DNA from 2 places in the Methylosinus sp. DMC45 genome. Region 1 is predicted to be linked to the other one. Evidence: riboswitches for the same ligand, from Rfam matches in the RefSeq annotation. Region 1 holds a riboswitch; the other holds the start of a gene.
The links. Region 1 has a riboswitch for cobalamin ahead of ACT53T_RS11165 (CbtB domain-containing protein). Riboswitches for the same ligand answer to the same signal wherever they lie in the genome.
Positions count from the first base shown of each region.

Region 1 (5,224 bases):
GCGCAAGACGGTCCGAGCATCGCCGATTTGCCGGGCAGCCATTCCAGCGTGCCATGCGTGCCGAGATGAATCATCGCATCTATGCTTCGACTATGGCGCAACCACAGATAGAAAGCGATATAGGCGTGGCGCGGAGCGAGCTCGGCGTCGTGATAGGTCTCGCGACGTTCGGCTCTGCTTCCGCGATCCGGCTGCAATGCGATGACGAGCTTGCCGGTCTCTATGCAGGAAAAGCGAAAGGCGCCGCTCGCGAGCGCCGGATCTTCTTGCGGCGCGCCCCAGGCGGCGAGGACTTGTTCGGTGAAATCGTCCGGCAGATCGGCGAAAAGGCGCTGATATTCGACGAGCGGCAGCTCCGCGCAATGCGCGGCGTCCTCGAGCGCGCGCATGACGAGATCGGGCGCTGCGGTCTCATGATCGAGAGAGCCGATGTCGTAACCCGCGTCACGCAGCAGATCGCATATTGCGAGCACGCTTTTCGGCGTGTCGAGGCCGATCGCATAGCCGCCGCGCCCGCGTCGCGCCGGATAATCGGAGAGCACGAGCGCGAGGCCCTTCTCGCTATGCCCGAGCCGGCGCAAGCGCGCCCAATTTTGCGCGAGCGCCGCGACATGATCTATGCGCGACGGCTCGGGCGAATGGCGGATTTCTGCGAATTCGCTCATCGCGCGTTCGCGCGTTTGCGCCTTGAAGGAGACGACGCCGGCGAAGATGCGGCCGTCGACTTCCGGCAGCACGACATTCATCGCGAGATCGGCGCCATTGGCGCCGCGCTTGGAATTTTCCCAGGCTTCGCGCGTCGAAGTGGCGAGCGCGATTTGGAGAACCGGCGCGTCGGCGCGATCGAGCACCGAGCCGCCTTCCGTGCGCGCGGAGAAGGCGGTGGCGTTGAGAATCACATCGGGACGGAAATCTGCGATCGTCTGCGCGAGCAGCGTCTCGCAAGCGGCGTCCTTGAGGCTGGCGACGAAATAGGCTTCGACGCAGAAGCCGCGCGCATGCAGCGCATCGGCGAGCGCGACGATCGGCGCGAAATCGCCGGCGAGCCAGGCGGAGCGGTAGAAGGTGACGAGCGCACGTGGAGCCGATGCAACGCAGCCGGAGGCTCCCTCATCCTGAGGAGCCGCCGAAGGCGGCGTCTCGAAGGACGAGGGAGCCGTTACGCGCGGCCCTCTGGAGTTCCCCCTCGTGCTTCGAGACGGTCGCTTCGCGACCTCCTCAGCATGAGGGGGAGCGTGATTGTTTCGGCAGGCTTGCTCGCAGCGGCCGGCGAGCGGGGCGGACGCGCTCTCGCGCCAAGGCGTGGGCGTTCCGGCGAGAGTCGCCGCGTAGCCGAGGAAGGAGCGCAGATTGTCCGGCCCGCCGTCGCGGAAGAAGGACCAGATGCGCGCGAGCGCGTCGGAAGAAATCGTGGAGGCTCGCTCCAGCCGTTCGTCGCCATGCATGTCGCCGGGAACGACCGCCAGCGCGAAGCCGCGCATGCGCGCCGCGGTCGCGAGCTCATCGACGCCATAGGCCCAGTAATCCTTGCCGCCGAGCAGGCGCACGACCACGAGCCGCGCATGGCGCGCGACCTTGTCGATGTAGAGATCGACCGAATAGGGGTGCTTCAGCTTAGCGAGCGAGGCGCAGCGCAAGGAGGGAAGCGCGGCGTTCTGCTCATGCAGCTCGGCGAGGAGGCAAAGCTCGGCGTCGGAGAAAGAGAGGAAGACGATTTGCGCCGGCGTCTGCCCGAGATCGACCGCCGCCTCATTATCGTCGAGGCCATGGAGATCGCGCGCGAGCAGATGCATGGCGCGTCCTCAGCTCGTCAGCATGGCCGTCACGCCCGCGCGATCGAGACCCTTCTCGCCGATGACGACGAGGCGGCTCGCGCGCGTTTCATCGGCGCGCCAGGGGCGGTCGAACTGATGACGGAAACGCGCGCCGACGCCCTGCACCAAGAGGCGCATCGGCTTGCCGGCGATTTCGACGAAGCCTTTCATGCGAAGAACGTCATGCGCCTCGGCGACGCGGGCCAGGCGCTCGATCAGCTCGGCCGGATCGCGCGCGGCGGCGATCTCGACGACGAAGCTCTCGAAATCATCGTGATCGTGGCCCTCTTCCGTATCATGGTGAGAGGGGCGATTGGCGAGATCGTCCTCCGCCGCCGCGCCGAGGCCAAGGAGTATCGCGGGATCGAGCCTGCCCTCGCTGGCGCGCAGCAGCTTTATCGCACGGGGCGCGGTGGCGCGGATTTGCTCTGCGACTTGCGCTTCGTCTTCCGCGCTCAGCAGATCGGTCTTGTTGAGCACGATGAGATCGGCGCAGAGAAGCTGATCCTCGAACACTTCTTCCAGCGGATTGTCGTGGTCGATCGCGAGGGTTTCGGCGCGCTCCTTGGCGATGGCGTCGAGATCATCGGCGAAACGGCCCGCCGCCACCGCGGGGCCGTCCACCACGGCGATGACGCCATCGACAGTGAGATGCGGGCGGATCGTCGGCCATTCGAAGGCTTTGACCAGAGGCTTGGGCAGAGCGAGGCCGGAGGTCTCGATGATGATGTGCTCGGGCCGGTTCGGATGCGCGAGCAGCGCCTCGATCGCCGGCGCGAAATCATCGGCCACGGTGCAGCAGAGGCACCCATTGGCCAGCTCGACGATGTTTTCCTCGGGGCAATTCTCCACGCCGCAGGCGCGAAGAATATCGCCGTCCACGCCGACATCGCCGAACTCGTTGATGATGAGCGCGAGGCGGCGGCCGCGCGCCGTCTCGAGGATATGGCGAATCAGCGTCGTCTTGCCGGCGCCGAGAAAGCCGGTGACGATGGTGGCGGGGATTTTGGCGAGAGCGCTCACGCCGCGGCCTCCGCGCCGGTCTTTGTCGGCAGACGGCGCCAGACGAAGCCGACCGCCGCGCCGACCAGAATCCAGGTGATCGCGTGAATGGCGAGCGAAGCGGCGGCGAAACGCGCGGCCAGCTCGGCCGGCGCGGTGCTCTCCGGCGCGGGCGGCTGCGGCGCGCCGATGAGATGCGGCGCGATAATGAGCGCGACGCCGAGCGCTTTGACGAGCGGACGCTCGACGCGCAGCAGCGCAAAAAGGCCGGCGCCGGTCGCGGCCGCCGTGCCGATCCACCAGAGCTGGCGCGCGGCGAGATCGCCGGCGGCGCTGCCCGGCAGCTCCGGCGCGAGGCCGAGGCTGGTGGCGAGGCCGGTGGAGGCGAAAGCGCAGGCGCCCCAGAGCGCGGCGCGCTTGGGCTCGATCGTTTCGCCGGAGAGCAGCATCAGAGCCAGCAGCACGAAAGCGTAGCCGATGGAGGTGACGCTGGTGGCGAGGCTGGTCGCGGCGGTGCGCTGGAGGCCCGGCGCGGGCTCCCAAGCGGGCTCGACGGCGTGCGCGTGCTGATGCGCCTCGACTCCGGCATGAGCCTGCTCGGCCGCGGTCTCATAGACCTCGGCGGCGAGGATCAGCGGAGTCGTGGTGACATTCTGCAGGGCCGCGACCGCTAGCCCCGCGAGAAGGCCGGCCAAAAGGCCGACCGCGAGGAGTCGCTGGATCACCGCTGCGTCAATGGCAGGGGAAGCCGAGCGAATGGCGCGAATCATGCGCGGCGTTATGCGCGACGCTCGCATAGGAGAAGCCGGCCAGATAGACGAGGCCGGCGCCGAGCGTGAACACGACCAGCGCGGCGCGCAGGATCTCGAGGCGGCTGGCGGAGACGATCGCGGCGGCGGAAAGGGTCTTCGTGGTCATGTTCTGCTCCTCGCCGCCCCACCGGCGGCCTCAATGGTTTCGGGCGACGGCAGGTCTCCTGGCTCACGGGTCGCTGCGCGCGCCGCCTTCCCGGGTTTTGACCCAGTGGCATCACGGGCGCGCGCTCGCCGCTCACAGTTGCGGGGGCAGCCGCGGATCAGGGGCGAGCCCCATACCGCATTCCCTCTTCGCCTCCTTGCGGAGGACCGTCGCAACCAGTCATAATCTGGCGCTCGGGCGCCGTCAAACGGCGCGGCTACGAGGAGTTGACGAATGTCTGCCCTGGTCTTCCCCGACCCGGACGCGTTGGCCGCCGTCTGCCGTCGGCATCACATCCGCAGGCTCTCCTTGTTCGGCTCCGAGCTCTCGGGCTCTGCGCGGCCGGACAGCGATATCGATCTCCTGGTCGAGTTCGAGCCGGATCGCGAGCCGGGGCTGCTCGGAATGGCCCGCATCGAGACGGAACTGTCCGAGCTGCTCGGCGGACGGACCATCGACCTGCGCACGGCCGGGGATCTCAGCCGATATTTTCGTGAGGACGTCGTACGCAAGGCCGAGATTCAGTATGCCGCCTGACGATGCGATACGAATTCGCCATATGATCGAGGCGGCGGAAGACGCCGGCCGTTTCATCGCGGGCCGTGTGCGCAGCGATCTCGACAGGAATCGAATGCTCACCTTCGCGCTGGCTCGCGCAATCGAAATCATGGGCGAGGCGGCGTCCAAAGTAAGTCTCGAGACTCGCGCCGCCGCGCCCTCTGTGCCCTGGCGCGAGATCACATCGATGCGCAATCGCTTGATTCACGCCTATTATGACATCGACTGCAATATTTTATGGAAGACCGCGACGGAAGAAATCCCAGCGCTTCGGTCGTTGCTGACGGCAATCTCGACAGATGGCTAGCCCTGCGCTTTATTAAAATCATGACCGACGCCAGCAAGCCGCTCGAAGAAGACGCCGCCCGCCGCCATCGTGAGAAGATGGAGAAGCGCAAAGCCGTGCAGGACGCCGAGGTCGCCGGCAAGAGCATCGCCGAAAAAGGCCTGCTGATGGTCCATACCGGCCCCGGCAAGGGCAAATCGACCGCGGCCTTCGGCCTCGCTCTGCGGGCGATGGGGCATGGGCTCGCGGTGGGCGTCGTGCAATTCGGCAAGGGCGCCTGGGACACGGGCGAGCGGCGCATTCTCGAGAGGCTCGGCGGCGAGGACGGGCTGCTCGCCTGGCACACGCTCGGCGAAGGCTTCACCTGGGAGACGCAGGACCGCGCCCGCGACGAGGCGGCGGCGCGGCGCGCCTGGGAGAAGGCGAAGGAGTTGATGGCCTCGAAGTCGATTCGGCTGCTCGTGCTCGACGAATTGTCGATCGCGCTCCGTTACGAGCATCTGCCGCTCGATGAGGTGATCGCGGCGCTGACGGCGCGGCGCGTCGACCTCCACATCGTCGTCACCGGCCGCAACGCCAAGCCGGAGCTGATCGCGGCGGCCGATCT
Region 1 is NZ_JBQUZK010000038.1:99,932-105,155, forward strand. Features, by position in the region: gene cobN (cobaltochelatase subunit CobN) at 1-1,793, opposite strand, end outside; gene cobW (cobalamin biosynthesis protein CobW) at 1,803-2,837, opposite strand; gene ACT53T_RS11160 (CbtA family protein) at 2,834-3,541, opposite strand; gene ACT53T_RS11165 (CbtB domain-containing protein) at 3,549-3,734, opposite strand; cobalamin riboswitch at 3,766-3,960, opposite strand; gene ACT53T_RS11170 (nucleotidyltransferase family protein) at 4,008-4,310, shown strand; gene ACT53T_RS11175 (HepT-like ribonuclease domain-containing protein) at 4,300-4,638, shown strand; gene cobO (cob(I)yrinic acid a,c-diamide adenosyltransferase) at 4,659-5,224, shown strand, end outside.

Region 2 (5,224 bases), on a different contig from region 1:
ATGAGCGCGACGAGTCCGAGCGCGCCGCCCCAGGCGAGCGTCTCGAAGTCCAATGGATAATGCAGCATGGTGAAGCCGACGAGCTGATTGGCGAACCAGATCGCCGCCGTCAGCGCCAGCGCATTGCGCCGCGTGCTGGTGAGCGCCGCAATGGCGGCGAAGCCCGCGAGCGGCGCCGCGCAAGCGAAAGCCAGCGAGAAGAAGGCGCCGACGAGAATGAGCGCGCCGCTCCACAGCAGATTGCGCTCGTCGATGATGGGAAGTGAAAGCCTTGTCATGCGATGCTCCTTATTTATGAGCGGGGACGAACGCCCTGCTCTGCCGAAGGTCAATGCCGAAGATCAATGCGCCGGCCGATCGAGCGGATCGGGCTCGACGAGCCCGAGCCAGCGCGCCCGCAACGCATCCCACAATGAGAGCCGCGACCAATCGGGCTCACGCAGGACTTTCTCCGTTTCTGGATGCAGAAACGGATTGGGCAAGAGCACGGCGAGCTGCTGCTCATCCGCGCCATTGAGCAATTGCAGGCTCCAGGACATTGGAACGCATGTGCCGGAGAAGCGCCGATGCAGCTCCGCACGCGCCGTGCGCCTGCGCCGCGCGAGCTCCGGCGACGTCGGCCGGCTGCGCGGTCCTTTCGTCTCGCCGATGCAGACATGAAAATGCGTCTGCCCAAAAGCGATGGTGAGATAGCCGTCGAGAAGACCGATATGCGTCGGCGCATGATCGACATGAATCTCGAAGGCCGCGCCTTGAATGATCGGCCCGAACACGATCTCGCGCCAATGATTTTGAAAAAGATCGCGCAGCAGCGCTTCGAGGCTCTGCGCGTCGGTCGGCAGAGCGAAGACATCGACCGGCGTTCCATCCGGCTCCAGGCGCCTTTGCGGCGTCGCATTCGTCATTGGTTCATTCTCCCTGAAACCTCATCACCAGCTGAATTTCACGCCGCCATAGATGGAGCGTCCCGCCGTTCCGTAATCGTAGACTTCCTCATAGCGCGCATCATTGACATTCTCGATCCGCGCGAACACAGACATGCGTTCGTCGATCTTGTAATCGGCGAAGAGATCGAGCTTGGCGTAAGGCGCGAGCGTCACGCGCTGCGAGAAAATATAGTCATAGTCGGGATTGGGCCCGACGTAGCTGAGGCGCGCCTCGAGCTCCAGCCCTGCGATTCCCGTGTAGATGAGGGAGCCCGTCGCCTTGTCGCGCGGCCGACGGTACAGGCTGCGATGCGTCGTCAGATTTTCCGCGGCGAGATGCGTGTAGCTGGCGCGCAAGCGCCATTCGCCGGGAATGACGATCGCCTCGCCGGAGAATTCGACGCCTTTCGTGCGCGCGCGGCCGACATTGTAATAGCAGCCGAAAGCCTGTGTCGCAGAGCAGCTCGGCGCGCGGCCGAATTCAATGAGATCGCGAAAGCGATTTTCGAACAGCGACACGGAGGCATAGAGACGCTCGCCGAACAAGGATTGATCGACGCCGACGTCATATCCGACGCTCGTTTCCGGCGCGAGCGTCGGATCGCCATATTGGCTGAAGCGCTGATAGAGCGAGGCGACGCGCGCGCCCGTTCCGGCGCTGCCGCGCAATTTGGTCCCCGTCTCCTCGAGGCGGTAAGCGGCGGTGGCGCGCCATGTCGCGAATGTGCGATTTTGATCGACGGCGTCGATACGTCCGCCATAGGACAGATCGACGCGCTCGAGCAAGGTGAGCTTATGCTGCGCGAAGCCCGAATGCGTCGTCTGCGCAGCGTCGATCGGCGTGAATGTGGTCGGCGGAACAGGGTCCTGCGACGTGCGGACAGACTCCGTCTCATTGCGAGCGCCGAAGGTCAGAAGGCCGAATTCGCCGAGCGTGAGATCGCCCTGATATTCGAAGCCGCGCCGCGTTCCACGATAGCCGCGCCGGCAATTATAGGCGTCGAAGCTCGCATCATAGCAGGAGCGCGCCTGCCAGACGTCGCGGTTCGTCACATTGCCGAACAGAGTGAAACGATTGTGCAATGCGCGATCGAACATGTCGGCGTCGACGCGCGCAAAGCCTTGCGCGAATGTCGCATGCTGATGGTTCTGCGGATCGTAGGCGTCGATCGCCGAGAAGGAATAGGGATTGTCGAAGCGGATCGCGCTGTCATAGCCGAAGAAACCGGCCGCGACCGCGACATCCTCATTCATGCGATAGCCGAGGCGCGCGCTGGCGCCGCCCTTTCTGGTCGGATCATTGGGCGGCAGAGGCGGCAGAGGCGTCTTGCCGTCGCCGATCGTCAGCGGGCGCGCAATGCGATAGCCATAGCGCGGATGGCCGTCGATCGTCAGCGCATCGATCGCGAATGCGTACCACAAGCGATCCTCGCTTCCCGAGACGCGCGCGCGCAAATGTCCGGTTCCATAGGAGCCGCCTTCCAGGGAGAGAGACGCGCGCGGCCGTCCCTCGCCTTTGCGCGTGACGATGTGAATGACGCCGCCCATCGCATCCGAGCCATAGAGCGCCGATTGCGGGCCGCGCAGCACCTCTATGCGCTCTATGTCCGTGGCGACGAGGCCGCCGAGATCGACGGAGCCGTCGGTGGAGGACGGATCGCCGATGCGCACGCCATCGACGAGGACGAGCGTCTGGCCAGGCGTCGCGCCGCGTAGAAACACGGAGGTCTGCGCGCCGGGACCGCCCGTCTCATAGAGATCGAGGCCCGGCGCGCCGCGCAGCGCCTCGGTGAGGCCGGTCGCGCCGCGCTTCTCGATCTGCGCGGACGGAATGACGGTGACGGAGGAGGAGGATTTGTCGACGCGCTCCTCGACGCGATCGGCGGAGACGATGGTCGCCGCGCCGATCTCAACCGTGGGCAGAGCCTCCTGCCCCGCGGCGGAAGCGGGAAGGAGAAGCGAGGCGGAAAGAAACGCAATATGAGAAGCAGCGCCCGTGAGGGCGGCCCGATGGGACAGGGAGGACATTGCCGGAAGACTCGCAGCAGACGTGGGCCGTCACTGCGAAAGGTCGCGACCCTCTCGCGCTATGCGAAAAGGGTCTCGGCCGCCTCGGTGCACCCCGCCCGACGCTATCGCGCGTGACCACGACTGATGGCAGGTCTCCTGGCTCGCGGGTCAGCGCCTTCGGATCGCCTTCCCGGAGCGCATGGCTCCAGTGGCTCGTTTGATCCTCGGCTCGCCGCTCACAGTTGCGGGGGCAGCCGCGGCTTCGCGCCGTCGCCGACGCTCACCGCATTCCCTTTTGATCCCTCGAGAGGGAACCATCGCCTTTCAATAGAGCCGCACAGCGCTCCCCTGTCAAGCACGCGGAACGAAGCCGCGCGCGGCGCGTTGGAACTGCGGCGGGACTCGTCCCCGGAACTCGCGCCCGGAACTCGCGCCATGGAAAATTCGATTAGAATTTCGGAGAAGATCAATGAGCGCCATTCACCTCGTCGCCACCAATGACCTGCCGCGCGCCAAAGTCGGCGGCGTGGACGATCCGAGCGTGCGCTGGGCGGGCGCCTTCGCCTCCTGCGGCGAGCATGGCGCGACGCAATCCTCGACCATCGTCTATGAGATCGAGCCCGGCGGACGGCTCGGCTGGCACACGGACGCCACCGAGGAGACGCAATATATTCTCGGCGGCTGCGGCGAATTGCGCGCAGAAGGCGGCGTCGTCCATCACGTGCGGCCGGGCGACGTCTTCGTCATTCCGACGCCGCTGCGGCATGATCTCGTCAACACGGGCGAGGAAACGCTGCGCGCCGTCGCCTTCTTCGCGGCGCCGATGTTCACGCAGCGTTTCGACAATGTGATGATCGCGCCCGACGTGCATGTGCTGGGCACGCCGAACCGCGCAGGCTGAACGCCTCACATATTGCCGAGACAGACATATTTGATCTCGAGATAGCTCTCTATTCCGTATTTGGAGCCCTCGCGTCCCATGCCCGATTGCTTCACGCCGCCGAAAGGCGCCGCCTCGCTCGACATCAGCGACTCGTTGACGCCGACCATGCCGAACTCCAGCTGCTCGGCGACGCGGAACACGCGCGCTATGTCGCGGCTGTAGAAATAGGCGGCGAGGCCATAATGCGTCGAATTGGCGAGGCGGAGCGCCTCCGCTTCATCCTCGAAAGTGGTGATCGCGGCGACGGGACCGAAGATCTCCTCCGCGAAAATCTGCATGTCCGGCCGCGTGTCGAAGAGCACGGTCGGCGCATAGAAATTGCCGCCGAGCTCATGGCGTCCGCCGCCGGTCAGCACTTTCGCGCCGCGCGCGCGGGCGTCGGCGACGAGACGCTGGACCTTCTCGACCGCCGCCTCCTCGATCAGCGGACCGATGACGACGCCGGGCTCGACGCCGCGCCCGACCTTCAGCCTGGAGGCCGCCTCGGCGAGCTTGGCGCCGAAGGCCTCGGCGACGTCTTTCTGCACGAGGAAGCGATTGGCGCAGACGCAGGTCTGGCCGCTGTTGCGATATTTGGTCGCGAGCGCGCCCTTCACCGCGAGATCGAGATCGGCGTCGGCAAAGACGATGAAAGGCGCGTTGCCGCCGAGTTCCATCGAGCATTTCTGCACATTCTCCGCCGCCTGGCGCAGAAGAATCTTCCCCACCTCGGTCGAGCCGGTGAAGCTGATCTTGCGCACTGTCGGATTGGAGGTGAACTCGGCGCCGACGCTGGCGGGGTCGTTGGTCGTCACCACATTGAGCACGCCGTCCGGCACGCCGGCACGCTGCGCGATCTCGGCCATCGCTATCGCCGAGAGCGGCGTCAGCTCGGCCGGCTTCACCACCATCGTGCAGCCGGCGGCGAGCGCCGCGCCGGCCTTGCGCGCGATCATGGCGGAAGGAAAGTTCCAGGGCGTGATCGCGGCGGTGACGCCGATCGCCTGCTTGAACACGAGAATGCGCTTCTCGCGCGCCTGCTGCGGAATCACATCGCCATAGACGCGGCGGCCCTCCTCCGCGAACCAGTCGAAATAGGCGGCGGCATAGGCGATCTCGCCGCGCGCCTCGGCGATCGGCTTGCCCTGCTCCGCGGTGATGATCTGCGCGAGGCGCTCCTGATCGGCGAGCAGCAGATCATGCAGGCGCCGCAATATTTGCGCGCGCTCCTTGGCGAGCTTGCCGCGCCAGCCGGGCAGCGCGCGCTCGGCGGCCTCGATCGCGCGGCGCGTCTCCGCTGCGCCCAAGTCCGGGACCTCGGCCAATACCGCGCCCGTGGCCGGATCGCGAACGGCGAAGGTCGCGC
Region 2 is NZ_JBQUZK010000035.1:11,368-16,591, forward strand. Features, by position in the region: gene ACT53T_RS08190 (hypothetical protein) at 1-278, opposite strand, end outside; gene ACT53T_RS08195 (DUF7676 family protein) at 342-905, opposite strand; gene ACT53T_RS08200 (TonB-dependent receptor plug domain-containing protein) at 930-2,954, opposite strand; cobalamin riboswitch at 3,066-3,270, opposite strand; gene ACT53T_RS08205 (cupin domain-containing protein) at 3,406-3,837, shown strand; gene ACT53T_RS08210 (NAD-dependent succinate-semialdehyde dehydrogenase) at 3,843-5,224, opposite strand, start outside.
Region 2: linked by a shared signal. The riboswitch ahead of ACT53T_RS08200 (TonB-dependent receptor plug domain-containing protein) and the one ahead of ACT53T_RS11165 (CbtB domain-containing protein) in region 1 are both predicted to bind cobalamin.